One region of the Streptomyces macrosporus genome, then DNA from elsewhere that is predicted to be linked to it. Evidence: riboswitches for the same ligand, from Rfam matches in the RefSeq annotation. Region 1 holds a riboswitch; each other region holds the start of a gene.
The links. A riboswitch is a leader RNA that binds a small molecule or an ion and turns the genes downstream of it on or off. The one in region 1 is predicted to bind cyclic di-AMP.
Positions count from the first base shown of each region.

Region 1 (10,064 bases):
TTCCCTCGGTCATTTCTCTCTCCTTGCCCAGGCGGGAACGGGCACCGCACCGCGCGGTGTCCGGGCCGGTCCTGGACGCGGGCCCCCTCGGGTCTCCGAGGAGAGCGACGCGCCCGCGACATCGTTCTTCGCAAGCGTGCGGTCAACGCAAACACACAAAAACTACGACCAACCGGTACAACCAGCCTGCTGTTGGATTTCTTCCCGGTCTCCGGGCCGCCATGCCGCCCCGTCCGGCGGCGGGCGGCACGGCGGCCCGGGGCACCGCGGGCTCCGCGTCGACCACGGAGGGTGAGACGTGCCGGCGGTCCGCCGGACGGGCGACCGGGGGGACGGACGGGTGCCGGGGGGAACCGGGACGGCGGTGCATAGCGGGCGGGACGTCGGAATCGGCAGCAGGATGACCGGTACGGACCTGTAAGGAGTCGTCGTGGCCCGTCATTCCTCTTCGCCCGGTCGGACGTCCGGCCGGGAACCCTCGCTCCTGCCCGGCCCCGTGGGGGCACGGGACCGGATCGTGACCCTGCTGATGCTGCTCTCCGGCGTCTGGCTGCTCGTGGCGTCGTGGCCCCTGCGCTACCCCTTCACCGACGCAGCGGAGGAGGCCCAGCGCAACGAGACCGGCGTCGGCCTGGTGGTGGCGTTCATCGCCGGCGCCGGGATGATGCGCCGGCGCGGGTTGCTGTCGGACCTGGTCGTCCTCCTGCTCGGCCTCTGGCTGCTGGTGTCGCCCTTCGTGGTCGACTACGGCGGCGAGGTCACCCCACGGGTCGCCCAGACCAACGAGGTCGTCATGGGGATCGTGCTGATCGCGCTCTCCGTGGTGAGCATGCTGCTGTACTTCCGCAGTCGCCGCACGGGGGCGGACGAGAGGGAGGGCGGCTGACGCGTCCACCGCGGCCGTCCCCGTACGCCCGCGGCCGGTCGGTTCCGCGGACCCGACCGGCCGCGGGCGGAGAGAACGCGGGCGGAGAGAACGCGGACGGAGGGAAAGCAGGCGGAGGGAAAGCGGGCGACATCTCCAGGGAAAACGGTTTTTCCGACGGCTTGCCGGAGAAATTCTCTAGGTCCGGAATGGTGCGATGTAAAGAGAATTCGGAAGCCGATGTGCCCGGAATCACATTTCCTCGTCCCTCGTCTTCCCGTGGCGGATGATCGCCATGCGGGTTTCCGCCGAATTCCCATGCCGCAAGGGGTTCTGACGTCTCCGCAGGATTTCCGTGCGATCACCCTCGGAGGAAGATCCGGTGCATTCCGTGGCCGGCGGCGACGATTTGGCGACGGGGCGACCGTCGGCTGTTTTACCGAGTCTTGCCCCCGTTGAGGGGCTGTGTTTATGTGTCCTGGCCTCCGTCCCGAGTCGGAGGCTCCACCGCCGGGACGCCGAATCCTGCCGCCCGGCCGGTGGAGAGGCAGCAGCCGACCACGGCAGGAGCGGGGAAACCACATACGCGCCGTGCCGCGCTTTCAGCCGGCCCGGCTTGGGGTGAAGCCGAATTCCGATGTGTTCCGGCACGACGGAAATCGGCCGGGCTCTCCGGCCCGAATCCGACAGCTAACCTCGCAGGCGGCAGGAGAGGACCCCCCATGTCCAGAGGTCGCCACCGACGTCCGCGCACCCCTCTGATGTCCCGTCATTTCTCCCGTCTCTCCCTCGTCCTCACGGCCGGTGGCGCGGGTGTCGCGGCGCCGCTGTTCGTCGCGGGCGGCGCGAACGCGGCTCCCGTCTCCGCGCAGGACGCCGCCCCCGCGGCGCAGAAGCGCGCCGACTCCCGGGCGGAGGGCACGCCGGAGTCCGCCCCGAAGTCCGAGTCCAAGGCCGGCGCCACGGACTCCTACACCGTCGTCAGCGGTGACACGCTGCACGGGATCGCCACCGACCACGACGTCGAGGGCGGTTGGCGGACCGTCCACGAGGCCAACCGGAAGACCATCGGGGACGACCCGAACCTGATCTTCCCCGGCCAGAAGCTCACCCTCGCCGTCGAGGGGACCGGTGCGGAGCGGAGCGCCGCGCCGGACCAGGGCAGGACCCCTCCCGCCGCCACGCAGTCCCAGGCCGCGCAGACCTCCGCGAAGAACACGTCCTACCCGGACAACCTGGACGGCTGGATCCGCGAGGCCCTGGACATCATGCGGGCCAACGGCATCCCCGGCACCTACGAGGGCATCCACCGCAACATCATGCGCGAGTCGGGCGGCAACCCGAACGCGATCAACAACTGGGACGTCAACGCCCAGCGCGGCACCCCGTCCATCGGTCTGCTCCAGGTCATCAAGCCGACCTTCGACGCCTACCACGTCGCCGGCACGGCCGACAGCCAGTACGACCCGGTGGCCAACATCGTCGCCGCCTGCAACTACGCGGCCGACCGCTACGGATCGATCGACAACGTCAACGGCCCCTACTGAGCCGTCCGGAACGCGGAGGACCGCGGGGCGTGGATGGCCCGCGGTCCTCCGCCGCGCCCGGCCCGCGTCGGACGCCGCCCGGGGGACCGGCGCGTTCGCGCCGTCATGAGGCGGGGTCCTGTCGAGAGAGGGCCGATCGCGGGATATCTTGATGTCGAGCAATGTTGCAGACGTGGAGCGGAGCACCCGGTGACTGACTCGACCATCATCTACACATACACCGACGAGGCCCCGGCGCTGGCGACGTATTCGTTCCTGCCCGTGGTCCAGGCGTACGCGGCGAAGGCCGGTGTCACTGTGGAGAGCCGTGACATCTCCCTGGCCGGGCGGATCATCGCCGTCTTCCCCGAGTACCTCAAGGAGGAGCAGCGGATCGGCGACGCGCTCGCCGAGCTCGGCGAGCTGGCCAAGAAGCCCGAGGCCAACATCATCAAGCTGCCCAACATCTCGGCCTCGATCCCGCAGCTGAAGGCCGCCATCGCCGAGCTGCAGGAGAAGGGCTACGCCCTGCCGGACTACCCGGACGACCCCAAGACCGACGAGGAGCGCGAGATCCGCGCCCGCTACGACAAGGTCAAGGGCAGCGCCGTCAACCCGGTCCTGCGCGAGGGCAACTCCGACCGCCGCGCCCCCGCCTCGGTGAAGAACTACGCCAAGACGCACCCGCACCGCATGGGAGCCTGGACGCCCGAGTCCAAGACGAACGTCGCGACGATGGGCGTCGACGACTTCCGCTCCACCGAGAAGTCCGCGGTCGTCGCCGAGGACGGCTCGCTCCGCATCGAGCTGGTGGGCGACGACGGCAGCACCACCGTCCTGCGCGAGTCGGTGCCCGTCCTGGCCGGTGAGGTCGTGGACGCGGCCGTCATGCGCGTCGCGGCGCTGCGCGAGTTCCTCAAGGAGCAGGTCGCCCGCGCCAAGGCCGAGGGCGTGCTGTTCTCCGTGCACCTGAAGGCCACGATGATGAAGGTCTCCGACCCGATCATCTTCGGCCACGTGGTGCGCGCCTTCTTCCCGAAGACGTTCGCCGAGTACGGCGAGACGCTCAGCCGGGCCGGCCTGAGCCCGAACGACGGCCTGGGCGCCATCTTCAAGGGCCTGGACGCGCTGCCCGAGGGCGCGAAGATCAAGGAGTCCTTCGAGGCCGAGCTGAACGAGGGCCCGGACCTGGCCATGGTCGACTCCGACCGCGGCATCACCAACCTGCACGTGCCCAGCGACGTCATCGTCGACGCCTCCATGCCGGCGATGATCCGCACCTCCGGCCACATGTGGGGCCCGGACGGTCAGGAGCACGACACCCTCGCCGTCCTCCCCGACAGCTCCTACGCCGGCATCTACCAGGCCGTCATCGACGACTGCCGCGCCAACGGCGCCTTCGACCCCGCGACGATGGGCTCGGTGCCCAACGTCGGCCTGATGGCCCAGAAGGCCGAGGAGTACGGCAGCCACGACAAGACCTTCGAGATCCCCACCACCGGCACGGTCCGGGTGGTCGACGAAGGCGGCAACGTGGTCCTGGAGCAGACGGTCGGCGCCGGCGACATCTTCCGCATGTGCCAGACCAAGGACGCCCCGATCAAGGACTGGGTCAAGCTCGCCGTCACCCGCGCCCGCGCCACCGGCGACCCGGCCGTGTTCTGGCTCGACGAGAACCGCGCCCACGACGCCAAGCTCATCGAGAAGGTCCGCCGGTACCTGCCCGAGCACGACACCGAGGGCCTGCAGATCGAGATCATGGCGCCGGTCGACGCCATCAAGTTCTCCCTGGAGCGCATCCGCCGCGGCGAGAACACCATCTCGGTCACCGGCAACGTGCTGCGCGACTACCTGACCGACCTCTTCCCGATCCTGGAGCTCGGCACGAGCGCCAAGATGCTCTCCGTCGTCCCGCTGATGAACGGCGGCGGCCTGTTCGAGACCGGTGCCGGCGGCTCCGCGCCCAAGCACGTCCAGCAGCTCGTCAAGGAGAACTACCTGCGCTGGGACAGCCTGGGCGAGTTCCTCGCGCTGGCGGTCAGCTTCGAGCACTACGCGCAGACCACGGGCAACGACAAGGCCCGGGTGCTGGCCGACACCCTCGACCGCGCCACCGCCACCTTCCTCAACGAGGACAAGTCGCCCACCCGTCGCGTCGGCGGCATCGACAACCGCGGCAGCCACTTCTACCTGGCCCTCTACTGGGCGCAGGAGCTGGCCAGGCAGACCGACGACGCCCAGCTCGCCGAGGCGTTCGCCCCGCTCGCCGAGACCCTGACGGAGAACGAGCGGACGATCGTCGACGAGCTGATCGCCGTCCAGGGCTCGCCCGCCGACATCGGCGGCTACTACCGGCCCGACGACGCCAAGGCGTCGGCCGTGATGCGCCCGTCGAAGACGTTCAACCAGGCCATCGCGGCCCTCGGCTGACGCACCGCCCCGCGGGGCACCACCGCCCCGGTCGGACCTCGGTCCGGCCGGGGCGGTCTTTTCCGTGTGCGCCGGTGGCGGGCGGCGCGGCTAGCGCGTCAGGAGGACGACCTTGCCCGCGGCGCCGCGCCCGTCGAGCTCGCGCAGGGCGTCCGCAGCGCTCTCCAGCGGGTGGGTCGAGCCGACGAGCGGGTCGAGCCGGCCGGCCTCCAGGTGCGGCAGGAGCTCGTCCCACTGCTCGCGCAGGTACTCCGGACGGGGCAGCCAGAACGCGCCCCAACCGACCCCCACGACCTCGATGTTGTTCAGCAGCAGCCGGTTGACCTTGACGGTGGGGATCTCCCCGCCGGTGAACCCGACGACCAGCAGCCGGCCCTCCGGGGCGAGGCTGCGCAGCGAGTCGGTGAAGCGGTCCCCGCCCACGGGGTCGACGACGACGTCCACACCGCGCCCGCCGGTCAGCTCGGCGACCGCCCGGCGGAACCCCTCGACGGGCACCGTCTCGTGGGCGCCGGCCCGGCGCGCGACCTCCGCCTTGGCCTCGGTGGAGACCACCGCGATCACCCGCGCCCCCAGGGCGCGCGCCAACTGGACCGCGGCCGTGCCCACACCACCGGCCGCCCCGTGCACCAGCACCGTCTCCCCGGACCGCAGCCGGCCGCGGCGCGTCAGGGCGAAGTGGACCGTCAGGTGGTTCATCGGCACCCCGGCCCCGGCCGTGAACGACAGGCGCTCCGGCAGTGGGAAGACGACCGCCGGGTCGACGGCGACCCGCTCGGCGAAGCCGCCGAAGCCGGGGAAGGCCGCGACGCGGTCGCCGGGCGCGAGGCCGGAGCCGTCGGGGGCGTCGAGGACGGTGCCGGCAACCTCCGAGCCGGGGACGAACGGCGGATCGGGCTTGATCTGGTATTCGCCCCGGGTCAGCAGGACGTCCGGGTAGGTGACACCGGCGGCGTGGACGTCGACGAGCACCCGGCCCGGGGCCGGACGCGGGTCGTCGACGTCGGCGACGCGTACGGACCCGGGGCCGTCGAGGGAGACCACCTGTACTGCGCGCATGAGGGTTCCTTTGCGGGGTCGCGGGATCGTGCAACGGGAGAGGGACGGGCGGCGGTCAGCGGTAGGTGAGCAGCGGACGCCGGTCCCCGGTGAAGTGGGCGTGGTCGTTGAAGGACAGCAGGCTGACGCCGGAGGAGCCCGCGACGACGGTGGTGATCGCGGCGTTGACGACCACCCGGTTCAGCGCCACCACACCGGCCGCGGGCACCGACAGCAGCCCCCCGCACAGGGCCGCCAGCACCCCGCCCGAGGTCACCACCACGGCGTCGCGCCCGGAGCCGAGGTCGGCGACCAGTTCCCGCAGCGCGTCGGAGGCGCCCGTGGCGAACCGCTCCCAGCCGCCGTCGGCCACGTCCTCCACCCACGCTTCGAGCGCGCGGTCGAGCAGGGTCTGGAAACCGCGGTTGTCGACGGGCGGCTCGGCGGGGACGCCCGCCACGGCACCGCCGGCGACCGTGCCGTAGCGCTCGACGAGGCCGATGTGGTCGTACTCGTTCCAGCGGGGGTCGGTGCGCGGCGCCCCGGCGAGCCCGGCGGCCTTCATCAGGATCTCGGCCGTGTCCCGCTGCCGGCTCAGGGTGCCGCAGACCACGACCGGATCGCGCGGCGCGCGCCGGGCCAGCTCGGCGCCGACGACCTCGGCCTGTCTGCGGCCGAGGTCCGACAGCACGTCGTACCCCTCCGTCGTCTCGGCGCCGAACGACGCCTGACCGTGGCGGACCAGATGGATGACCGGCATCGCTGTTCTCCTGCCGTCGGGGATTCCTGTTCAGCGGCTGTTCAGCGGCCCGCGCGGGCGATGACCCGACGGCAGCGCCGGTCGAGGTGGTTCACCGCCAACCACAGGGTGCGGAACGCGGGGTTGCGGGTCTGCCCGTGGTGGTAGCGGTAGTAGATCTGCTGGGCGATCACGGCGAGTCGGAACAGCCCGAAGACCTCGTAGAAGGGCCGGTTCCCGGCGTCCAGACCCGTACGGTCGCAGTAGCGTTCGACGATCTCGGCACGGGTGAGCATCCCGGGCAGGTGGCTGGGCCGACGGCGGGTGGCGCGCGCCATCCGGCCGTCGTCGGCCTGCACCCAGTAGGCGAGCGCGCCGCCGAGGTCCATCAGCGGATCGCCGAGGGTGGCCATCTCCCAGTCCAGGACGCCGACCACGCGCAGGTCGTCCTCGTCCAGGACGATGTTGTCCAGCCGCCAGTCGTTGTGGATCACACGGATGGCCACGTCGTCGGGCCGGTTGTCGGCGAGCCAGGCGGTCACCTTCGCGAAGCTCGGGGTGTTCCACGTGCGGGCCTGGGCGTAGCGGCGGGTCCAGCCCTCGACCTGGCGGCGCACGTAGCCGGCGCCCTTGCCGAGGTCGGTCAGGCCCGCGGCCGTCACGTCGACGCGGTGGAGGTCGGCGAGGGTGTCGACGAAGGTCTCCGACAGCTCGCGCGCCCGCGCGCGGTCCAGCGTCGTCCCCTCGGGGAGGCGACCGCGCAGGACGAGGCCGGGCACCCGGTCCATGACGTAGAAGTCGCCGCCGATGACCTCGGGGTCCCGGCACAGGGCGCGGACGGTGGGCACGTACGGGAAGACCGGCTTCAGCTTGCGCTGGACCTCGTACTCACGGGCCATGTCGTGCGCGGAGGACGCCTTGCGTCCGGCCGGCGGGCGGCGCAGGACCAGCTCGGCGCCGGGGTAGCGCAGCAGGTAGGTGAGGTTGGAGGCGCCGCCGGAGAACTGGGTGACCTCCGGGGTGCCGTCGAGCCCGTCCAGCCGCTCCTTGAGCCAGGCGTCCACGCGGGCGACGTCGAAGGCGTCCTCGGCGCGCACCGCGCCGCGCCGGTCGCGGCCGGCGCTCCTGTCGTTTGCGTCGCCCATGTCAGCTCATCCTGGAGACGAGGGACAGGGGCAGCCGGCGCATGGCGAACCCCGGGGGCACCCAGGGCCAGGCGGGGACCTTCGCCTGGGCACGTTCGGCCTCGATGGCCCGCACCACGGCACGGACGCCCTTCTCGGTGGAGACCATCAGCGGAGTCCGGCCCGATCGGCCGCTCGTCTCGGAGGCGATGCAGCCGGGGAAGAGGGTGGTGACCCTGATCGGGGTGCGCAGCAGTTCGGCGCGGATGCCCTCGGCGAGCGCGGCGACACCGGCCTTGGAGGCCGCGCAGGCGGTGAGGTTGCGGGGCAGGCCGCGCGGGGCGCTCATCGAGGAGACGACGACCAGATGGCCGGCGTTCCGCTCGCGGAAGATCTCCCCGGCGGCCTCGCACTGGGCGAGGGCCGCGGTGAAGTTGGTCCGCGCGGTCCGGAGGTTGGCGTCGAAGCGCCCGGTGCCGATGGGCTGCCCCTTGCCGAGCCCGGCGTTGACCACGACCCGGTCCAGCCCGCCCAGGTCGGAGCGGAAGGCGCGGAAGACCTCGAAGACGGCGTCGTGGTCGTTCACGTCGAGCTCGCGCACCGCGACCGTGATGCCGGGGTGCGCGGCGAGGAGGTCGTCCCGCAGCCTCTCCAGCCGGTCGGTGCGGCGGGCGCACAGGGCGAGGTTGCGGCCCAGGGCGGCGAAGCCGCGGGCCATGTGCTCGCCCAGCCCGGCGCCGGCCCCGGTGACGAGGATGTTCCGACGGGTGCTCATGCGGTGTCTTCCCGGGTGTCTTCCGTGTGCCGTGCGCCGTGCGTGTCCTGCGCGCCGTGCGCCTCGCGTGCGTCCTGCTCGTCCAGCTTGGCCCTGGTGCGCCGCCACACCGCGGCGATCCGCCGGTCCACCAGGGCCGGCCACAGGCGCTTGAGGCGGACGGCCCTGCGCCCCTCGGGGTGGGTGAGCACCAGGAAGCGGCGCCGGGCGACGGCCTCGGCGACCTGCTCCGCCACCTGCTCGGGGGTGACGCGACCCTTCTGGATCAGTCGGGTGGCCTGGTGGGCGAGGACCGGGTCGGGGCTGCGCAGGCCGCTGTCGAGGTTGGTGGGCACGAACCCGGGACACACCACGGTGGTGTGGATCCCCCAGGGCGCCAGCTCGTGCCGCAGGGTCTCCGACAGGGAGACGACGGCGGCCTTGGAGACGTTGTAGGAGGACATCCCCGGCAGGTTCGTCAACGCCGCCAGCGAGGCGACGTTGACGACGTGTCCGCCGCCCTGCCGCTTGAGGAGGGGCACGAAGGTCCGGCAGCCGCGCACGACTCCGCGCAGGTTGATGTCGAGGATCCACTCCCAGTCGGCGTCCTCGATCCGCTCGACACGGCCCGCCGCGGCGACGCCGGCGTTGTTGACCAGGACGTCCAGGCCGCCCCAGTGGGTCTCGCACCAGTCGCGGACCGCGGCCCACTCCGCGTCGGAGCGCACGTCCAGCCGGTGCCAGGACACCTCGCCGGCGAGCGGTTCGGCGGGCTCGGCCAGGTCGGTGACCAGCACCCGGCAGCCGGCGGCCGCGTAGTGGGCGGCGATGGCCCGGCCCAGGCCGGAGGCGGCGCCGGTGACCAGCACCCGAGTGCCCGTGCCCGGGCTCGTCCCCGCGGTCATGCCCGCTCCCGGTACGCGGCGAGTTCCAGCTTGGCGACCACGCCGAGGTGCACCTCGTCGGGCCCGTCGGCCAGGCGCAGTGCCCGGGCGGTGGAGAGGAAGCCCGCCAGGGGGGTGTCGTCGGACAGCCCGGCCCCGCCGTGCATCTGGACGGCCATGTCGACGACCTCCTGCACCATGGCCGGGACCGCCGCCTTGACCTGCGACAGCGCGCCGACGGCCCCGAGCGCCCCGGCGGTGTCCAGCAGCCAGGCGGTGTGCAGCACGTGGAGGCGCGCCTGGTCGATGGCGATGCGGGCCCTGGCGATGCGCTCGCGGTTGCCGCCGAGGTTGGCCAGCGGCTTGCCGAACGCGGTGCGCTCGGTCGCGCGGCGGCAGGCCAGTTCCAGCGCGCGCTCGGCCATCCCGATCAGACGCATGCAGTGGTGGATGCGGCCCGGACCCAGCCTGCCCTGGGCGATCTCGAAGCCGCGGCCGGGCCCGGCGATGATCGCGTCGCGCGGCAGCCGCACGTCGGTGAAGGACACCTCGCCGTGGCCGTAGGGCTCGTCGTGGTAGCCGAGGACCGGCAGCATCCGCTCGATCCGCACCCCGGGGGTGTCGACGGGCACGAGCACCATCGAGTGCCGCCGCAGGCGGTCGGCGTCGGGGTCGGTCAGCCCCATGAAGATCACGAACCGGCA
Region 1 is NZ_BAAASZ010000003.1:8,063-18,126, reverse strand. It holds gene ABD335_RS00530 (cold-shock protein) at 1-13, opposite strand, end outside; gene ABD335_RS00525 (SPW repeat domain-containing protein) at 518-886, shown strand; cyclic di-AMP (ydaO/yuaA leader) riboswitch at 1,408-1,584, shown strand; gene ABD335_RS00520 (transglycosylase SLT domain-containing protein) at 1,588-2,412, shown strand; gene ABD335_RS00515 (NADP-dependent isocitrate dehydrogenase) at 2,602-4,821, shown strand; gene ABD335_RS00510 (NADPH:quinone oxidoreductase family protein) at 4,912-5,880, opposite strand; gene ABD335_RS00505 (histidine phosphatase family protein) at 5,936-6,619, opposite strand; gene ABD335_RS00500 (phosphotransferase family protein) at 6,661-7,743, opposite strand; gene ABD335_RS00495 (SDR family oxidoreductase) at 7,745-8,497, opposite strand; gene ABD335_RS00490 (SDR family NAD(P)-dependent oxidoreductase) at 8,494-9,381, opposite strand; gene ABD335_RS00485 (acyl-CoA dehydrogenase family protein) at 9,378-10,064, opposite strand, start outside.

Region 2 (10,064 bases), on a different contig from region 1:
CGCGGACGTCGAGTTCGCCTCCGCGGTGGAGGTCGACCGCCTCCGCTTCCGCGCGGCGCCGCGCACGGAGGTCCGCTTCGACGGCACCCCGGGCAGGCGCGCGACGACGACCGACGACCGGGTGAACCTCCCCGCTCCGGTGGCCACGGGAGTGGACTACCACGACGTGCGGATCGCCTACGCGCTCGCCAACCGCGTCCAGGGGCCCGCCTCGCGCGAGGAGTGGTGACCGCCGGAAGCCGTGGCCGCGGGGAGCGGTGACGGCCCCTCGGCTCCGTCCGGCCCCCCGCCCCGGCGCGTCACACGCCCTCGACCACGCTCCAGGCGATGCCGTCCAGGATGTCGTGCTCGCTCACCACGACCTCGCCGGCTCCCGTCCGCTCCATGATCGACAGCAGGATCCCGGCGCCCGCGCCGATCACGTCCACCCGGCCCGGGTGCATCACGGGGATGGCGGCGCGCTCCTCGTGGGTGGAGGTCAGCAGGCGCTCGGTGATCCGGGCGACCTGCTCCACGGTGATCCGGGAGTGGTGGATGGCCTCCGAGTCGTACTCCGGCAGTCCCAGCGCGATGCCGGCGACGGTGGTGACCGAGCCCGCCAGCCCCACCAGCGTCCGTGCCTCGGCCAGCGGAACGGTCTTCTCCACGAGGTCCAGGGCGGCGTCGATGTCGGCCCGCATCGCGGCGATCTGCTCGGGGGTGGGCGGGTCGGCGATCTTCCCGTCGCGCAGCAGGTGGCGCTCCGTCAGCCGTACGCAGCCGATGTCCACGCTGCGGGCGGCCCGTACGGCGTCGTCGCCGACCACGAACTCCGTGGAGCCGCCGCCGATGTCCACCACCAGATAGGGCCTGGGCAGGTGGTCGCGCCCGGCCAGCTCCCGGGTGGCGCCGGTGAAGGAGAACGCGGCCTCCTGGTCTCCGGTGATCACCTCGGGCTCGACGCCCAGGATGTCCACGACCCCGCGCACGAACACGTCCCGGTTCTCGGCGTCGCGCGAGGCGGAGGTGGCGACGAAGCGGGTGCGCTCGGGGGTGACGCCGTGCCCGCGGATCGCCTCGGCGTACTCGCGGCAGGCCGCGAAGGTGCGCTCCAGCGCCTCGGGCGCCAGCCGCCCGGTGCGGTCCACGCCCTGGCCGAGGCGGACGATGGTCATCCGGCGGTCGAGGTCGGTCGGCTCGCCGGTGGCCGGGTCGACGTCGGCGACGAGCAGCCTGATGGAATTCGTTCCGCAGTCGATGGCGGCGACCCGTGTCATTCGGCGTCCTCCCGTTCCCCGGTCCGTCCCTCGGTCCTCTCGTCCGGGCACACGCACGGGCCCTTCCGCCACCACTCCGGCAGCATGGCGATCGCCTCGTCGCCCAGCGGGTTCACGCCCGGCCCGGCGACCAGGGAGTGGGCCACCAGCACGTGGAGGCACTTCACGCGGTCGGGCATGCCGCCCGCGCTGGGGAAGCCCTCCAGCACCTCGATCGCGTCGCGGCGGGCGATGTAGTCCTCGTGCGCCCGGCGGTAGGCGGCGGCCAGCTCCGGGTCCGTCCGCAGCCGCTCGGTCATCTCCTTCATCACGCCCTCGGCCTCCAGCGTGCCGATCGCGGAGGCGGCGCGCGGGCAGGTGAGGTAGTACGTCGTCGGGAAGGGCGTGCCGTCCTCCAGCCGCGGCGCCGTCTCCACCACGTCGGGCAGGCCGCAGGGGCAGCGGTGCGCGATGGCGCGCAGGCCGCGCGGCGGGCGGCCGAGCTGCCGTCGGAAGGCTTCGACGTCCGCGTCGGTGGGCTCGGTGGGTTCGGTGAGGGGCGGGGGCGTGTCCATGGGTCTCTCGTGATCTCGAAGCCGGCGGGCGTCGGGGACGCCGCCGGCGGCGGGCAGGTGTCAGGGGCGCCGGTCCGCCTCGTCCACGCCGTCCCACAGGTGCCGGTACCAGGCCCGGTCGGCGGGCCCTTGGCCGGCGGGGCGCCGGGAGCGGGAGGCGCCGTCGGAGGTGCCGTCGGCGGTTCTGTCGACCGTGCCCTCCGGCAGGGTGTAGCCGACCTCGCCGGGGCGGACGTAGAGCAGGTGCTCGCGGATCATCCGCTCCACGTAGGCCGGGTCCTGCCACCGGGCCTTCCGGTCGCGCAGTTCCTCGACGCGGTCGCGCTTCTCCTCGACCAGGCGCCGCTGTTCGGCGATCTCCGCGCGCTGCGTGACGTACTGCCGCATCGGGTAGGCGAGGGCGACGACGAGCGAGCACAGGACCAGGACGAGCAGGGCGGCGCGTCCGGTGAGCCGGCTGCGGCGTGGTCTGCGCATCCGGCGGTTCTGCGCGCGGTAGACGCGCTCCGCCGCCTGTGTGCCCAGTGCCCTGAGCCTGGTCGCGGTGGAGAACCGGTCCCGGTCCGCGGCCACCTCGCCTCCCCTGTCGCCCTGTCGTCTCCGTACGCGCCGTCGTGGGCGTCGTCGTACGCGCTCGTGTGCCGTCGTGTCCCCGCCACCGTACGGGACGGCGGCGGGGACACGACGGGGGGCGCGGCGCCGGCCGCCGGTCCGCCGGTCCGCCGGGCGACCGTGCCCTTACTTCTCCGTGGGTCGGAAGCGCGGGAACGCCGAGCGGCCCGCGTACACGGCGGCGTCGTCGAGGATCTCCTCGATGCGCAGGAGCTGGTTGTACTTGGCGACGCGCTCGGAGCGGGCCGGGGCACCGGTCTTGATCTGGCCGCAGTTGGTGGCGACGGCCAGGTCGGCGATGGTGACGTCCTCGGTCTCGCCGGAGCGGTGGGACATCATGCACTTGAAGCCGTTGCGCTGGGCCAGCTCGACGGCGTCCAGGGTCTCGGTCAGGGAGCCGATCTGGTTGACCTTGACCAGCAGGGCGTTGCCGGCGCCCTCCTCGATGCCGCGGGCCAGGCGCTCGGGGTTGGTGACGAACAGGTCGTCGCCGACGAGCTGGACCTTGTCGCCGAGCTCGGCGGTGATGGCCTTCCAGCCGTCCCAGTCCTCCTCGTTCAGCGGGTCCTCGATGGAGACCAGCGGGTACGCGTCGACCAGCTCGGCGTAGTACGCGGTCATCTCGGCGGCGGTGCGCTCCTTGCCCTCGAAGACGTAACGGCCGTCCTTGTGGAACTCGGTGGCCGCGACGTCCAGGGCGAGGGCGATGTCCTGGCCGGGGGTGTAGCCGGCCTGCCGGATGGCCTCCATGATGAGGTCGAGCGCCTCGCGGTTGGAGCCCAGGTTCGGGGCGAAGCCGCCCTCGTCGCCCAGGCCGGTGGACAGGCCGCGCTCCTTCAGCACCTTCTTGAGGGTGTGGTAGACCTCGGCGCCCCAGCGCAGGGCCTCGGAGAAGGACTCCGCGCCGATGGGGGCGATCATGAACTCCTGGATGTCGACGTTGGAGTCCGCGTGCGCGCCGCCGTTGAGGATGTTCATCATCGGCACCGGCAGCAGGTGGGCGTTCGGGCCGCCGAGGTAGCGGAAGAGCGGCAGGTCGGACGCCTCGGAGGCGGCGTGCGCGACGGCCAGGGAGACGCCGAGGATGGCGTTGGCGCCGAGCGAGGACTTGTCCGGGGTGGCGTCCAGGTCGAACATCGCCTGGTCGATCAGGCGCTGCTCGGTGGCGTCGTACCCGACCAGCTCGGGGCCGATCTGCTCGATGACGGCGAGGACGGCCTTCTCGACGCCCTTGCCGCCGTAGCGGCCCTTGTCTCCGTCACGCAGTTCCAGGGCCTCGAAGGCGCCGGTCGAGGCGCCGGACGGGACGGCCGCACGGCCGGTGCTGCCGTCGTCGAGGCCGACCTCGACCTCGACCGTGGGGTTGCCTCGCGAGTCGAGGATCTCGCGGGCCACTACGACGTCGATGGACGGCACGAGGGTCTCCTTTGTGTATGTCGGGCATGTGTGTCGGGTCTCAGCACCTTGAGCCTATCCGCACTGTGCGCGCGACCCGGCCGACGGCCCGTGCCGTACGGCGTAACGGAGGATGAAAGCCCAGTTCAGAGGGGGGATGAGCATTTTGTTTCCAAATTGAATAAACCCGGTGCGGGGCCCCCTCCGCACGGAGGGGCGACACACCGCACCGGGTTGGCGCCGCCGGGTCGCGGACCGGGCGGGCACCGCGCGCGTCAGACGCGGAGCTGCTGGCCCGGGAAGATCAGGTTGGGATCGTCGCCCACCACGTCCCTGTTCGCCTCGTAGAGCCGCTGCCAGGTGGTGCCGTGCTCGGCGGCGATCGCGCGGAGGGTGTCGCCCGGACGCACGGTGTGGGTGCCGGCCTCGTCCTCGTCGTGGTCCTCGCCATGGTCCTCGTGGTCCTCGCCGTGGTCGGCGTCGCCGGCCGAGGACGCCGACCGGGACTGCGACTGCGACTGGAACTGGGACTGCCCGCCCCAGCCGTCCGAGCCGCCGTCCGGATCCACCTCCGCCGCCGGCCCGCCGGAGGTGAGGCCGCCCTCGTCGGCGCACCCCCAGGCGCCCGGCCCCTGCATGGCCAGCAGGCGCTCGGCGACGGCGATCTGCTGCTCCCTGGTGGCCAGGTCGGCGCGCGGGGCGTACTGGAGGCCGCCGGCGGCCACCCAGCTCGACTGCGCGAACTGGAGGCCGCCGTAGTAGCCGTTGCCGGTGTTGATCGACCAGTCGCCGCCGGACTCGCACCGGGCCACCCGCTCCCAGGTGTCCACGGACGCCGCCGACGCGTCCTGCGCGCCCGACAGCGGAACGGCGATGGCCGCCCCCGCGGCGCCGGTCAGGGCGGCCGCGCGGACGGCCTTGGCGGTGCGACTGTCGTGACCCTTGCCGGTGAACAGCATGGACGTCCTTCTCACCGACGCCTGCGAGGTGAGCTGTCGGGTTCGGGCAGTGAGCAGCCCGGCCGTGCGGGGACGGGCGTCCCCTCTCGGCTTCACCCCAAGCCGCCTCGGCCCGTGCGGACCTCGGCGGCGCCTACCTGGTTCCCCCGCTCCTGCCATCGGCGCTGGCGCGACGACTAGCCACCGGCCGCCGGCAGGATTCGGCGCTGCGGTCGGTGGCACTCGCGGTCGCGAGCGAGAAGACGGTAAGCACACCGGGGCATACACCTCAAAGCATGTCAGAAACCGACCATTCACCCTTCTTGACGCCGAGACGGATGAACCGCGCAGGTCAGCAGTGGGCGTTAGGCCGGACAGGAAGGACACGCCGCAATAGCCCAGGAGGGTCATTCCGCGGCCCCCCTTCCCGGCCGGGGTCGGTCAGCCGACGGCGAGTTCCTGCCCCGGGAGGATCAGGTTCGGGTCGTCGCCCACGACGTCCCTGTTGGCCTCGTACAGCTCCGTCCAGCCGCCCCGCACCTCGTGGTCCCGGGCGATCGCCGAGAGCGAGTCCCCGGGCCGCACGAGGTAGCCCCCGCCCACGGCGAGGGGACCCTCGCCGCCCGACCCGGCCACGGCCTCCGCGCGTTCGAGGGAGCGGTCCGTGCGGTCGTCCACGTCCTCGGACCGCTCGCCCCGCGCGGCCTCCCGACCGCCCGACCGTTCGGCGCCCTCCGACTCCAGCTCGCGCGGATCGCGCTCGCCGCGGTGCCTGCCGGTGCCCGCTCCCGGGTCGGCGACCTCCTCGCGCGCCTCGGCGTCGGACCGGGGGGCCTTCTCCGCCGAGCCGTCCGCCGACTCCTCCTCGGCCTGCTCCCGGCCGGCGTCGGCGCCCTTCGCGGTGCCCTTCGCGGCGTCCTCGCCCTCCCCGGTGTCCTCGGCGGACTTCTCGGTGCCGCCCTCGGGCGCCGTGGACTTCCCGGCCCCGCCCTTCTCCCCCGCCCGTCCGGTGGACGGAGAGGCCGACTCCTCCTCGGACGGCAGGATGTTGCCCGGGTCGATGGCGGGCGCCTCGCCGGTGGAGTCGTAGCGCAGCCCGGCGTTGACGCCGCAGGTGGGCCAGGCGTCCGGCCCCTCTTCGGCCAGGATCTTCTCGGCCACCGCGATCTGCTGGCTGCGGCTGGCCAGGTCCGGGCGCTCGGCGTAGACCGTGCCGCCGTACGCCTCCCAGGTCTCCTGGGTGAGCTGGAGGCCGCCGTAGTAGCCGTTGCCGGTGTCGGCGCTCCACAGCCCGCCGCTCTCGCACTGTGCGACCCGGTCCCAGGTGTCCAGGTCGGCCGCCTGGGCGCCCGTCGCGCCGAGGAGGGGCATGGCGATCCCCGCGCCGGTCATCCCGGCCGTGACGAAGATGGCGGGAGCCTGGCGGGGGCGGCGGTGTCTACCGTTCCCGGAAAGCATGTGTGGGGCCTCTCGTGCGTGGGGAGTGGAAAAGGTTCAGCGCTTGTTGACGGCTGAACGTAGCGCCCCGGTCCGATCATCACAAGCCAGTGTCGCGTAGATCACGTGTAGGTCACATAAGTGACCGAGCGTCACCCGCGTACCGGTTCGAACTCCACGGGCAGCTCGCGCAGGCCGCGCATGATGAGGCCGCCGCGCCGGCGCAATTCGGACGGTTCCACCGCGAGCCGCAGGTCGGGGAGGCGTCCGAACAGGGTCGCGAGGGCGATGTGCCCCTCCAGCCGGGCCAGCGGGGCGCCCAGGCAGTAGTGGATGCCGTGGCCGTAGCCGAGGTGCTGGTTGTCACTGCGTGTAAGGTCCAACGTGTCCGGATCGTCGAACCTCGCGGGGTCCCGGTCGGCGGCGGCCAGCACCACCAGCACCGGGTCGCCGGGTTCCACGCGCTGCCCGCCGATCGTCATCGGCTCGGTGGCGAACCGCCAGGTCGCCAGCTCCACCGGCCCGTCGTAGCGCAGCAGTTCCTCCACCGCGGTCCGCAGCAGCCCGGTGTCGTCCGCCGCCAGCGCGTCCTGGAACAGCCGCCGCTGGTCGGGGTGGCTCAGCAGCGCGTACGTGCCGTTGCCGATGAGGTTGACGGTGGTCTCGAATCCGGCGAAGAGGAGGATGAAGGCCATCGCCGCGGCCTCGTTCTCCGTCAGCTGCTCACCGTGGTCGCTGGCCCGGATCAGCCCGGAGATCAGGTCGTCGCCCGACTCGCCGCGCTTGCGGTGGATCAGCTCGGCCAGGTAGGCGCGCATCCGCTTCACCGCCCGGCCCACCCCGCCGCGCGGACCGCCGCCGTGACGGATCATCATGCCCGCCCAGTCGCGGAAGTCGTCCTGGTCCTCGGCCGGGACGCCGAGCATGTCGCAGATCGCGTAGATGGGCAGCGGGAAGGCGAACTCGTGGATGAGGTCCGCGTGCCCGCGCGCGGCGAACCCGTCGATCAGCCGGTCGGCCAGCTCCCGCACGCGCGGCTCGAAGGCCGCCACCCGGCGCGGGGTGAACGCCTTGGACACCAGCCGCCGCAGCCGGGTGTGGTCGGGCGGGTCGATGTTGAGCAGGTGCGTCATCAGGTTCGCGCTGCGCTCCCCCGGGATGCCCACCTTCCCCTTGCCGTGCGCGGCCTCGCTGTGGTGGACGGGGTTCTTGCTCAGCCGCGGGTCGGCCAGCGCCTCGCGCGCGTCGGCGTACCGCGTCACCAGCCACGCCTCCACCCCGCTGGGCAGCACGGTCTTGTACACCGGCGCGTGCTCGCGCAGCCAGGCGTACGCCGGGTACGGGTCGGTGGCGAACTCGTGGGTGAACAGGGCGGGCATCGGCGGCGTCCCGCCGGCGGCTCTCTCGTCGTGCACGCCTTCGACGCTAACGCGGTCGGCGGCGGGGAGCCGTGGGAGGGGGAACGAGACCCGCCTCCCTCCGTGGCGGACGCGCTTCCGCGACCGCCGGCCGCCGGCCCGGCGAGATCGCGGACGAGCGGTCGAATGCCCCGCCTCCCGGTGGGTACGGCGGGAGGGACGGACACGGAGAAACCCTCCGAAACCCGGAAAGGGGGTCACGGTGCCTTCGCACTCCTACCCTCCTCCGCAGGACTGGGACCCCTACGCGCGGGGCGGGGGGTACCAGGAGCCCGAGCCGCCGCCTCCGCCCGCTCCCGCCGAGCGGCCGCGGGACGGGATGGGGGTCGCCGCCTTCGTGCTCGGGCTGATCGCGCTGGTGATGTTCTGGACCGTCCTCCTGGGCGTGGTGCCGGGAGTGCTGGCGCTCGTGTTCGGCGTCGTCGGCCACCGGCGTGCGAAGCGGGGCGAGGCGACCAACGGCTGGATGGCCCTCACCGGGGCGATCACGGGGTTCATCGGGCTGGTGCTCTCCGCGGCCCTGATCTCCGCGGCCCTGGCCTTCCTCGGCTCCGACGCGGTCGACGACCTCCGGAACTGCCTGCGCGACGCCGACACCCCCGTCGAGCAGGAGCAGTGCGTGCGGGACTTCCGCGACCGGTACTGGTGAGCGGCACATGACGGCAGGTGACCGGCACCCGACCGGCATCCGACCGGCACCCGACCGGCACGGCCGCCCGCGCGCGTCAGGGCAGGTGCTCCCGCGCCGCGCGGCGCTCCTCTCCCGGCAGCGTGAGCAGGATCAGCAGCAGGGAGCACGCCAGGATCGCCGACCCGGTGCGGAACGCCAGGGCGTAGCCCGCGGCGAGGGCGGACGGGGTGTCGTCGGCGATGCGGGAGGCGGCGACGGTGGACAGGGCCGCCAGGCCCAGGGAGCCGCCCATGGTGCGGGAGGTGTTCACCAGCGCCGAGACCACGCCCGCGTCCCGGTAGGGGGCGCCGGTGGTGGCCAGGGAGGCGAGCGGGGTCGCCAACAGGCCGGTGCCGAGCATCACCGTGACCCCGGGCCCCAGGACCGTGGCCGCGTAGCTCCCGTCGGCCGCCATGACGAGGCCGTACCAGAGGAAGCCGCAGGAGGACAGCGCCACGCCCGTCAGCGCGGTGTTCCGGGCGCCCGCCCGGTGCATCAGCCGGGGGGCGAGCTTGGAGCCGGCGACGACGGCCAGGGAGTGCGGCAGGAAGCCCAGGCCCGCCTGGAGGGGCGTGAACAGCAGCACGTTCTGCATGTACAGGGACATGAAGTACCAGGAGGACACCAGCGCGGCGCCGCAGACGAACATCGCGACGTTGGCGCCCGACACCGTCGGGAGCCGGAACAGCCGCAACGGCATCAGCGGCGCCCTGGTGCGGGCCTCGACCACGACGAACACGCCCAGCAGCGCGAGCCCGCCCAGCAGGGGCAGGAGCGTGGCCGGCTCCAGCCAGCCGACGGCCTCCGTCTGCACGATCCCGTACGCCACCGCGCCGAGCCCGCCGGTGACGAGCGCCGCGCCGGGCACGTCCAGGCTCCCCCGGCCCTCCTCCGTGCGGTCGCCCCGCAGCCGGAGCGCCACCGCGGCGAGGACGAGCACGCCGATGGGCACGTTGACCAGCAGCACCCAGCGCCAGGACAGCGCGTCGGTGAGCACGCCGCCGACGAAGCCGCCCGCCGCGCCGCCCCCGGCGCCCACCGCCGTCCAGGTGCCGATGGCCCGGGCGCGGGCCGGCCCCTCGGGGACGGAGGTGGTGAGCAGGGTCAGGGTGGAGGGGGCGAGGACGGCGGCGCCCACGCCCTGAACGGCCCGCGCGGCCAGCAGCTGCCAGGGCTCCTGGGCGAGACCGCCCGCCAGGCTCGCGGCGGTGAACAGGCCGAGCCCGGTCAGGAAGACGCGTTCGCGTCCGAAGAGGTCTCCGGCCCGCCCGCCGAGCAGCATGAACCCGGCGAAGGTCAGGGTGTAGGTGTTGACCACCCACTGGAGTCCGGCCTCGTCCATCCGCAGGTCGGCGCGGATGGAGGGCAGCGCGACGTTGACGACGGAGACGTCGAGGACGACGAGGAACTGGCCCGCGCACGCGGCGAGGACCACCACCCACAGCGGCCCGGACCGGCTCGCGGCCCCTCCTCCGTCCTCCTTCCGCTCCGTTCCCGTCTCGTGGGTGTCGGCATCCGCCCGGCGTTCGACCATGCCGCCATGCTAGGGAGCCCCCTCCCGGCCCGCCTCACCTTTGCGGGGGAGGTTCGACGTCGGGCGGGGCGAAGAGGTCGTCGAGGGGCACGCACACGTTCCCGACGGCCGACTCCCCCGGCCCGCACGTCGCGCTCGGCAGGACCGGGACGGGCGGGGCGGACGGGACGGCGGTGGGGAGCCGGAGGTCCGGGAACCCCGTCGGGCCCGGTGGGGCGGTGGTGTACCCGGTGACGGGGATGCCCGGACG
Region 2 is NZ_BAAASZ010000031.1:76,499-86,562, forward strand. It holds gene ABD335_RS22280 (hypothetical protein) at 26-229, shown strand; gene ABD335_RS22285 (Ppx/GppA phosphatase family protein) at 300-1,256, opposite strand; gene ABD335_RS22290 (DUF501 domain-containing protein) at 1,253-1,810, opposite strand; gene ABD335_RS22295 (FtsB family cell division protein) at 1,871-2,383, opposite strand; gene eno (phosphopyruvate hydratase) at 2,549-3,838, opposite strand; gene ABD335_RS22305 (LysM peptidoglycan-binding domain-containing protein) at 4,093-4,776, opposite strand; cyclic di-AMP (ydaO/yuaA leader) riboswitch at 4,780-4,956, opposite strand; gene ABD335_RS22310 (transglycosylase family protein) at 5,197-6,147, opposite strand; gene ABD335_RS22315 (cytochrome P450 family protein) at 6,345-7,571, opposite strand; gene ABD335_RS22320 (DUF4190 domain-containing protein) at 7,813-8,259, shown strand; gene ABD335_RS22325 (MFS transporter) at 8,336-9,814, opposite strand; gene ABD335_RS22330 (M48 family metallopeptidase) at 9,849-10,064, opposite strand, start outside.
Region 2: it holds a riboswitch for cyclic di-AMP, as region 1 does, so the genes downstream of both, ABD335_RS22305 (LysM peptidoglycan-binding domain-containing protein) here and ABD335_RS00520 (transglycosylase SLT domain-containing protein) in region 1, are expected to answer to the same signal.

Region 3 (10,064 bases), on a different contig from region 1:
TTCGTGCTGGGGAGCCTGGGCGTGAGTGGTCATGCCCTCCACCCTAAGCGCCCGTCCGGAGCCGCCTCGCAATGCATCATCTCTGCAACAGACGTCCTCCCGTTTCGTCCCCTTGTCTGGGCCTCACCCGACCGGAGGGGGCACACTGCCTTCCATGACTGACTGGCCCAACGGCGGCAGCGCCCGCCCGCACCCGGACCCGACGCGTGTCATGCCGACCCATCAGCACGGCGGCCACGGCGGCCACGCGGGCTACGACTCCGGTTACAACACCGGCCAGGTCTACGCCGGTTCCGGCTACGGCGGTCCGGGCCGGCGCGGTACGGGTCACGGAGACCCGGGCCGCGGCGGTGCCCGCCCCGTCGACTGGGGCCGGCGGATCAAGGTCGGTCTGATCACCTTCCTGGTCGTGGCGCTCGTCTGGTCGATCGGCACCTACTTCTGGGCCGACTCCAAGCTGCGCCGCGAGGTCGACCTCGGCATCGTGAAGGACCGGCCGGAGGAGGGCGAGGGCACCACGTACCTGATCGTGGGCTCCGACAGCCGCGAGGGTCTGTCCGACGAGAGGAAGAAGGAGCTGCACACCGGCTCGGCCGACGGCAAGCGCACCGACTCGATGATCCTCCTGCACGTCGGCGACCAGGGGACCACGATGATCTCGCTGCCGCGCGACTCCTGGGTCACCATCCCGGAGTTCACCGGCTCCGAGAGCGGCAAGGACTTCCCCTCGCCCGGCGCGCGCAAGCTCAACGCGGCGTACTCCATGGACGGCGCCACGCTGCTGGTCCGCACCATCGAGTACAACACCGGCCTGCGCATCGACCACTACGCGGAGATAGGCTTCGGCGGCTTCGCCGAGATCGTGGACGCGGTCGGCGGCGTGGAGATGGACATCCCCCGCGACATCAAGGACGAGAAGTCCGGCGCCGACTTCAAGAAGGGCCGTCAGACGCTCGACGGCGCCGAGGCCCTGGCCTTCGTCCGCAACCGCTACGAGGCCGGCAGCGACCTGGAGCGCACCAAGAACCAGCAGAAGTTCCTGGCCGCCCTGGCCGACCAGACCGCCACCCCCGCCACGATCCTCAACCCCTTCAGGCTCTACCCGACGATGAGCGCGGGCCTGGACACCCTGATCGTGGACGAGGACATGGGCCTGTTCGACCTCGCCTCGATGTTCTGGGCCATGAAGGGCGTCACGAGCGGCGAGGGCACCTCGATGAACATGCCGATCGCCGGCAGTGCCCCGCAGGGCTCGCTCAAGTGGGACATGGAGAGGGTCAGGCTCCTGGTCGACCAGCTCAAGAACGGCGAGAAGGTCACGGTCAAGGGCGACTGAGCGCGCGACTCCCCACCGGTCCCGAACCCGGCCTCCTCGGCCGGTCCTCCGGCCGGCCGAGGCCCGGGTGGGGCGCACCGGGGACGAGGGTCCCAAAGGCTCAGGGGCGCCCCGGAGGACGCCCCTGAGCCGCGGACACGCGCCGCTGCGCGGGAAGCTCCGCCCTGCGGCGGCCTTACGGCAGGTTGCGGGACATCACGATCCGCTGGACCTGGTTCGTGCCCTCGTAGATCTGCGTGATCTTGGCGTCGCGCATCATCCGCTCGACCGGGTAGTCGCGGGTGTAGCCGTAGCCGCCCAGGAGCTGGACCGCGTCCGTGGTGATCTCCATGGCGACGTCCGAGGCGAAGCACTTGGCGGCGGCGCCGTAGAAGGTCAGGCTCTCGGACCTGCCGTCGGCGCCGAGGGTGACGCGCTCGGAGCGGGCGGCGGCGGCGTAGGTGAGCTGGCGGGCGGCCTCCAGCTTCATCGCCATGTCGGCGAGCATGAACTGGATGCCCTGGAAGTCGGCGATGGCCTTGCCGAACTGCTTGCGCTCCTTGACGTAGCCCTTGGCGTAGTCGAGGGCGCCCTGGGCGATGCCGAGGGCCTGGGCCGCGATGGTGATGCGGGTGTGGTCCAGGGTCTTCATCGCGGTGGCGAAGCCGGTGCCCTCCTCGCCGATCATGCGGTCGGCGGGGATGCGGACGTTGTCGAAGTAGACCTCGCGGGTCGGGGAGCCCTTGATGCCGAGCTTCTTCTCCGGGGCGCCGAAGGAGACGCCCTCGTCGCCCTTCTCCACGACGAAGGCCGAGATGCCCTTGGAGCGCTTCTCGGGGTCGGTGACGGCCATCACCGTGTAGTACTCGCTGACGCCGGCGTTGGTGATCCAGCGCTTGACGCCGTTGAGGACCCAGGTGTCGCCGTCGCGCACGGCGCGGGTCTTCATTCCCGCGGCGTCCGAGCCGGCCTCCGGCTCGGAGAGGCAGTAGGAGAACATCGCGTCGCCCTTGGCCAGCGGGGCGAGGTACTTCCGCTTCAGCTCCTCGGAGCCGGAGAGGATCACCGGGAGCGAGCCGAGCTTGTTGACGGCCGGGATCAGGGAGGAGGAGGCGCAGACGCGGGCGACCTCCTCGATCACGATGACGGTCGCGAGGGCGTCGGCGCCCGCGCCGCCGTAGGTCTCGGGCACGTGGACGGCGTGCAGGTCGTTGGCGACCAGGGCGTCCAGGGCCTCCTGGGGGAAGCGGCCCTGCTCGTCCACCTCGGCGGCGAAGGGTGCGATCTTCGCCTCGGCGAGCGAGCGCACCGACTCGCGGAGCATCTCGTGCTCTTCGGACGGCCGGTAGAGGTCGAAATCGGTCGATCCCGCCACGGTGTCTCACTCCCTGGATGCGGTTCTGCTAACTACCGTTAAGTAACACAATTCTAGTGCGGGGCCCGTTCCCCCGGCTCCCTTGGATACATGACTTTGCCGACACTGGCCACGGCACCGGCCGGTTATGCTCGCGGACAGCACCTCGCCCTTCTCCCAGGAGCAGTCCATGGCCCTCAGAATCACCGTGATCGGCACCGGTTACCTCGGCGTGACACACGCCGCCGCCATGGCCGAACTGGGCTTCGAGGTGCTGGGCCTGGACGTGGTGGCCGAGAAGATCGAGACGCTGTCCGCCGGGCGGGTGCCGTTCTACGAGCCGGGGCTGGAGGAGCTGCTGCGCCGCCACGTCGCGGGCGTGGAGGGGTCGACCGGGCGGCTGCGCTTCACCACCTCCTGGGAGGAGGTCGGCGCGTTCGGCGACGTCCACTTCATCTGTGTGAACACCCCCCAGAAGCAGGGCGAGTACGCCTGTGACATGTCCTACGTGGACAGCGCGGTGGACTCGCTGGCCCCGCACCTGACGCGGCCCGCGCTGGTGGTCGGCAAGTCCACCGTGCCGGTGGGCAGCGCGGACCGGCTGGCGCGGCGGCTGGTGGAACTGGCCCCCGCGGGCGAGGGGGCGGAGCTGGCGTGGAACCCGGAGTTCCTGCGCGAGGGCTACGCCGTCGAGGACACCCTGCGCCCGGACCGCATCGTGGTGGGGGTGCGCTCGGAGCGGGCGGAGGAGCTGTTGCGCGAGGTGTACGCGAAGCCGGTGTCGGAGGGCTCGCCGTTCGTCGTCACCGACTTCCCCACCGCCGAGCTGGTGAAAACGGCGGCCAATTCCTTCCTCGCGACCAAGATCTCGTTCATCAACGCCATGGCCGAGGTCTGCGAGGCGGCCGGCGGCGACGTGGTGAAGCTGGCGGAGGCGATCGGGTACGACGATCGGATCGGGCGGAAGTTCCTGCGCGCCGGCATCGGCTTCGGCGGCGGCTGTCTGCCCAAGGACATCCGCGCGTTCATGGCCCGGGCGGGCGAGCTGGGCGCCGACCAGGCGCTGACCTTCCTCCGCGAGGTCGACTCGATCAACATGCGCCGCCGCTCCCACATGGTGGAGCTGGCCCGCGAGACGGTCGGCGGCACCTTCCTGGGGCAGCGGGTGGCGGTGCTGGGCGCGACCTTCAAGCCCGACTCCGACGACGTGCGGGACTCGCCCGCGCTGAACGTCGCCGGGCAGATCCACCTCCAGGGCGGACAGGTGATGGTCTACGACCCCAAGGGGATGGAGAACGCCCGACGGGTCTTCCCCACCCTGGGCTACGCCGACAGCGCGCTGGAGGCGGTGCGCGGGGCGAACGTGGTGCTGCACCTGACGGAGTGGCGCGAGTTCCGGGAGCTGGACCCGCAGGTGTTGGGCGAGGTCGTGGCCGAGCGGCGCATCCTGGACGGCCGCAACACGCTGGACCCGGCGCTGTGGCGCAAGGCGGGCTGGTCCTTCCGCGCCCTGGGCCGTCCGACGGCCTAGACACCTCGCACGGCCGGCCGGGCCCGCGGTCGTCGGTCCGTGCCGGAGGAGGCGCGTCCGACGGGGGCCTCGCCCACCCGCGGATCGGAGGGGAGCGGGGCCGGGCGGTGAGCGTCCGACGCGGGCGGGAGCCCCGCGCCGAGGACGTGCCGCCGCGCGCCCCGGACGTCTCCGCCGGCGTCGGCGGCGGTCCCGTGGCCGCGCGGGGCGGGGCCTACCCTCCGGACGACCGTCGCGCGCGGTACGTCCGCATCTTCGCCCGGCTGCCGCAGACGGCCATGGTGCACCAGCGCCTGCGGCCGGCCGGGCTCCTGTCGTAGTACGCCCAGCGGCAGTCGTGGGCCTCGCACACCTTGAGGCGGGTCCAGGTGCCGTCGCCCGCGGCGGTGGCCACGGCGAGGGCGATCCGGGCGGTGAACGCCGCGGCGCCCGGGGGGACGTCGGCGGGTTCGAGCGTGGCCGTCCCCTCCTCGTCGACGGCCACGGTGAGCGGTGCGCGGCGCAGCAGCGCGGCCAGCTCGGCCGCCGTCTCCTCGGGCATCCGGACGCCCGTGTGGGCCAGACAGGCGGCGCGCAGGCCCTCGCGCAGTCCGACGATGGCCGGAAGGTCGCGTTTGGCCAGTCCGAGCCCGGTCAACCCGTGGTCGTGCGCGAACGCGGCGAGACCGTCCGCGGTGGCGAGGGCGTCGGTGCCCGCCTCCACGTTCAGGGTGTTGATCAGATCCCGTACCAGGCGGAGCCCCGGCGGCGTGGGATCCCGGTCCTCCGGCTGTTCCACCCTTGCCACGTTACCGCCGGAGGGCCATCATGAGGTAACTCGTTACTGGTTGGAGCCCTTAAGAGGTAACGAAGACGGGAACGCGGAAACCACGACACAGGAGGAGCACCATGGCCATCACCACACTGAAGACCGTCGTCGTACTGGACTGCCCGGAGCCGGGGAAGCTCGCCGAGTTCTACGCGCGCATGTTGGGCGGGAGGGTCGAGGGCGAGGGCCGCTGGGTCGAGGTGACGTTCGACTCGGGCGCGCTGCGGGGCCGGACGCTGGCCTTCCAGGAGGCCCCCGGCCACGTGCCGCCCCAGTGGCCGAGCGCCGAGCACTCGCAGCAGTTCCACTTCGACTTCTACGTGCCGAGGGAGGAGTTGGACGCGGCCGAGCGGGAGGCGCTGGAGCTGGGGGCGAGGCTCGTCGAGGGCGACGACGGCGGCAAGCGCGACTTCCGGGTCTACCTGGACCCGGCGGGGCACCCCTTCTGTCTCTGCGTCGACTGACCGCGTCACGCGGGAAGGGCCGCGAACGGGTCGCGGACGCCCCGCGAACGGACGAGGCGGGCGGGGCGCGGAGTGTTCACACTCCGCGCCCCGCCCGCCTCTTGCCGTCCCAGGGGAGGGGTCACGCGGCCCGTGTCGGGCCGTGTGGCACGGCTCAGATGTTGACGCCGTTGGCCCGCAGGTAGGCCAGGGGGTCGATGTCCGTGCCGTAGCCGGCGCCGGTGCGCACCTCGAAGTGCAGGTGCGGGCCGGTGCTGTTGCCGGTGGAGCCGACCGCGCCGATCTGCTGGCCGACGGTGACCTTCTGGCCGGTGCCGACCGAGATCGAGGACAGGTGGCCGTACTGGCTGTAGCGGCCGTCGTCGTGCCGGATGACGACCTGGTTGCCGTAGGCACCGCCCCAACCGGCGGAGACCACGGTGCCGTTGGTGACGGCCTTCACCGGAGTGCCGGAGGCGGCGGGGAAGTCCTCACCCGTGTGGCCGTTGGACCAGCGGGCGCCCGCGGCCTTGTAGGAGCCGGACGGGGTGGCGTTCACCGGGGCGGTGTAGCCGCTGGAGACGTCGGTGGACGCGCCGGCGCTCCGGTCGGCCCGCTCGATCGACTGCTGCGCGGGCTGGGAGTTGGTCTCGGCCTTCTCCACCTTCTGCTCGGCCTTGGCCTCCGGCTTGGCCTCCGGCTTGGCGGCGGCCTTCTGCTGGACGGCGACGCCGCCCAGGGAGAGCTTCTGGCCCGGGTAGATCAGGTTGGGGTCGTCGCCGATGACCTGGCGGTTGTCCTCGTAGACCTCCTGCCAGCCGCCCGCGATGTCGTGGGCACGGGCGATCTTGAACAGGGTGTCGCCGTTGACGACCTTGTAGGAGGTGGTCTTGGCGGTCGACTCGGCCCGCTCGGTGCGGTCGGCGCGCTCCGGCTGGGCCTGCTCCTCGGCCTTGGGCTCGGCCTTGGGAGCCTGCTGCTCCTGGGCGGCCGGAGCCTGCTGCTCGTTCGCCTCGCTCTTCCCGTCGGGGGAGACGGCGGGAGCGGGGCCGCCCTTGGTCAGACCGGCCTTGACCGAGCAGACCGGCCAAGCGCCCGGGCCCTGACCCTCCAGGACCTTCTCGGCGATGGCTATCTGCTGGTCCTTGGTGGCCAGGTCTGCGCGCGGGGCGTACTGGGTGCCGCCGAAGGCCTCCCAGGTGCTCTGGGTGAACTGCAGACCGCCGTAGAAGCCGTTGCCGGTGTTGATGCTCCAGTTGCCCGTGCTCTCGCACTGGGCGACGCGGTCCCAGGTGTCGACGGAGGCGGCGTTGGCGTTGCCGGCGGCGATCAGGGGCAGGGCCACACCGGCGCTGCCCACCGAGATGGCCAGGGACAGGCGGGTGAGGCGGCCGGCGCGGGCACGACGATGACGTCCGCGTGCGGACATAAGGGGGCTCCTCTCCTACGCCTGCGAGGTGAGCTGTCGGGTTCGGGCTGGAGTTGCCCGGCCGTGTGGGCCACGACGTCGGGTCGTGACACGGCTTCACCCCAAGCCGTCCCGTGCGGACACGGTCCGGCGCTTACCTTGGGTCCCCCGCTCCTGCCGATGGCGGTGTGGATGGTCCAGCCCGCTGCCGTCGGCAGGATTCGGCGTACCGACAGCGAGCCGCCGCACGTTCGTACGGCGCGGCCAGAACCGTAAACACAACGTTTCCGCCGCAACAAGCCGATGGGTCACAGGAAGCCCGTTTCGCTGCTATTGCCTACGTCTCATTTGTGACCCTGCGCGACGAATCCGTCTCCGAGGGCGACATTCCGCCGCGCTGACATTCCGTCAACACCGGCCCATGACCAGCGGATATGACCGAGCGGGATCTCCGGCCGCACGGAGTGCGACGGGCTCGGAGATCCCGCTCGTGAGTTACGTCACCGAAGGGGGTTCGGCGTCATCCGTCGAGCTGTTCGATGGTGGCGATCGAGGGGCCGCGCCGGGCCTGCTCGTCCCGCGCGACGGCCTCCGCGTCGCGGAGCACCCGCACCGCGTTGCCCCAGGTCAGCTTGGCCAGGTCGGCCTCGGACCAGTGACGGTCCAGCAACTCGGCCACCAGATTCGGATATCCGGACACATCGCTCAGATCGGACGGGGTGAAGGCCGTGCCGTCGAAGTCGCCGCCGATGCCGATGTGGTCGATGCCCGCGACCTCGCGCATGTGGTCCAGATGGTCGGCGACCGTCGCCGCCGTGGCGACCGGGCGCGGATGGGCCTCCTCGAAGGCCCGTTGGACCTCCCGGCCCCTCTCGGTGCCGTCCAGGGGATGCAGGCCGTGGGCGCGCATGTTCTCGTCGGCGGCCTCGGTCCAGGCGACGGCGGCGGGGAGGACGAACTTCGGCACGAATGTGGCCATGGCCACACCGCCGTTGGCCGCCAGCCCCTCCAGCACGTCGTCGGGGACGTTCCGCGGGTGGTCGCAGACCGCGCGGGCGGAGGAGTGCGAGAAGATCACGGGCGCCGTGGAGACCCGCAGCGCGTCGCGCATGGTGGCCGGCGCCACGTGCGAGAGGTCCACCAGCATCCCCAGCCGGTTCATCTCCCGTACGACCTCCTCGCCGAAGCGGGTCAGGCCGTCGTGGCGGGGGGCGTCGGTGGCCGAGTCCGCCCAGTCGATGGTGTCGTTGTGGGTGAGCGTCATGTAGCGCACGCCCAGGCGGTACAGGGCGCGCAGCGTGGCCAGGGAGTTGTTGATGGAGTGGCCGCCCTCGGCGCCCATCAGCGAGGCGATGCGGCCCTCGGCGCGCGCCGCCTCCATGTCGTCGGCCGTGAAGGCGAGCCGCAGGTCGTCCGGGTAACGGTCGGCCAGCCGCCGCACCACGTCGATCTGTTCCAGGCAGGCGCTGACGGCGGCGTCGCCCGTCAGGTCCGTGCGCACGTAGACGGACCAGAACTGCGCCCCCACCCCGCCCGCCCGCAACCGCGGGATGTCGGTGTGCAGATGGGCCGACTGGTCGCTCGCGATGTCGCGCCGGTCGAGGTCGTAGGCGACCTGCTCGCGCAGCGCCCACGGCAGGTCGTTGTGGCCGTCGACGACGGGGTGGGCGGCCAGCAGCGCGCGGGCCCGCTCCAGCGTCTCCCCGGTGCGGGCCATCTCACCGCCCCCCGAAGCCGAAGCCCGCGTCGCCCGCGGCGACCTTGGCCCGCAGCCGGCGCCCCTTCTCCTCGGCCTGCTTCTTCAGCTCCGCCTGGAAGCGCTCCATCCGCTCCCGCAGGGCCGGGTCGTGGGCCGCCAGCATCCGCACGGCGAGCAGTCCGGCGTTGCGGGCGCCGCCGATCGAGACCGTGGCGACGGGGACCCCGGCGGGCATCTGGACGATGGACAGCAGGGAGTCCATGCCGTCCAGGTGCTCCAGCGGCACCGGAACGCCGATCACCGGCAGCGGGGTGACGGAGGCCAGCATGCCCGGCAGGTGGGCCGCTCCTCCGGCGCCCGCGATGATCGCCTTCAGGCCGCGGTCCGCGGCCCGGTCGCCGTAGGCGATCATCTCGTGCGGCATCCGGTGCGCGGAGACCACGTCCACCTCGTGGGGGACCTCGAACTCCTCCAGGGCCTTGGCCGCGGCCTCCATGACGGGCCAGTCGGAGTCGGAGCCCATGACGATGCCCACGACGGGGGCGGAACCGGAACGGGGGGCGTTGCTCATTCGGTGATGGTCCCTCGCAGGTAGGCGGCGGCGTGGGCGGCGCGCTCGCGGACGTCCGCCAGATCGTCGCCGTAGGTGGTGACGTGGCCCACCTTGCGGCCGGGCTTCACGTCCTTGCCGTACATGTGGATCTTCAGCCGCGGGTCGCGGGCCATGCAGTGGAGGTAGCCCTGGTACATGTCGGGGTAGTCGCCGCCGAGCACGTTGACCATCACCGTCCACGGCTCGCGCGGGCGCGGGTCGCCGAGCGGGAGGTCGAGCACGGCCCGCAGGTGGTTGGCGAACTGCGAGGTGACCGCGCCGTCCTGGGTCCAGTGGCCGCTGTTGTGGGGGCGCATGGCCAGCTCGTTGACCAGGATGCGGCCGTCGCCGGTCTCGAACAGCTCGACCGCCAGGTGCCCGACGACGCCCAGCTCCCTCGCCACCGTCAGCGCCAGCTCCTGGGCCTGGCCGGACAGCTCGGGCGACAGGTCGGGCGCCGGGGCGATCACGGTGTCGCAGACGCCGTTCACCTGGATGGACTCCACCACCGGGTACGCCACGGCCTGGCCGTGCGGGGAGCGGACCACGTTGGCCGCCAGCTCGCGGACGAAGTCGACCTTCTCCTCGGCCAGCACCGCCACGCCCGCGCGGAACGGGGCGGCCGCCTCCTCCTCGGAGCGCACCACCCACACGCCCTTGCCGTCGTAGCCGCCGCGGACGGTCTTGAGGACGACCGGCCAGCCGCCGGTCTCGGCCGCGAAGCGCGCCACGTCCGCCGGGTCCGCCACGATGCGGTGCCGGGGGCAGGGGATGCCGATCTCGGTGAGACGCGCCCGCATCACGCCCTTGTCCTGCGCGTGCACCAGCGCGTCGGGACCGGGCCGCACGGGGATGCCCTCCGCTTCCAGGACGCGCAGATGCTCGGTCGGGACGTGCTCGTGGTCGAACGTGAT
Region 3 is NZ_BAAASZ010000031.1:34,836-44,899, forward strand. It holds gene ABD335_RS22100 (acyl-CoA thioesterase) at 1-33, opposite strand, end outside; gene ABD335_RS22105 (LCP family protein) at 155-1,336, shown strand; gene ABD335_RS22110 (acyl-CoA dehydrogenase) at 1,512-2,690, opposite strand; gene ABD335_RS22115 (UDP-glucose dehydrogenase family protein) at 2,860-4,200, shown strand; gene ABD335_RS22120 (CGNR zinc finger domain-containing protein) at 4,415-4,978, opposite strand; gene ABD335_RS22125 (VOC family protein) at 5,089-5,472, shown strand; gene ABD335_RS22130 (transglycosylase family protein) at 5,627-6,880, opposite strand; cyclic di-AMP (ydaO/yuaA leader) riboswitch at 6,886-7,055, opposite strand; gene ABD335_RS22135 (dipeptidase) at 7,380-8,576, opposite strand; gene purE (5-(carboxyamino)imidazole ribonucleotide mutase) at 8,578-9,129, opposite strand; gene ABD335_RS22145 (5-(carboxyamino)imidazole ribonucleotide synthase) at 9,126-10,064, opposite strand, start outside.
Region 3: it holds a riboswitch for cyclic di-AMP, as region 1 does, so the genes downstream of both, ABD335_RS22130 (transglycosylase family protein) here and ABD335_RS00520 (transglycosylase SLT domain-containing protein) in region 1, are expected to answer to the same signal.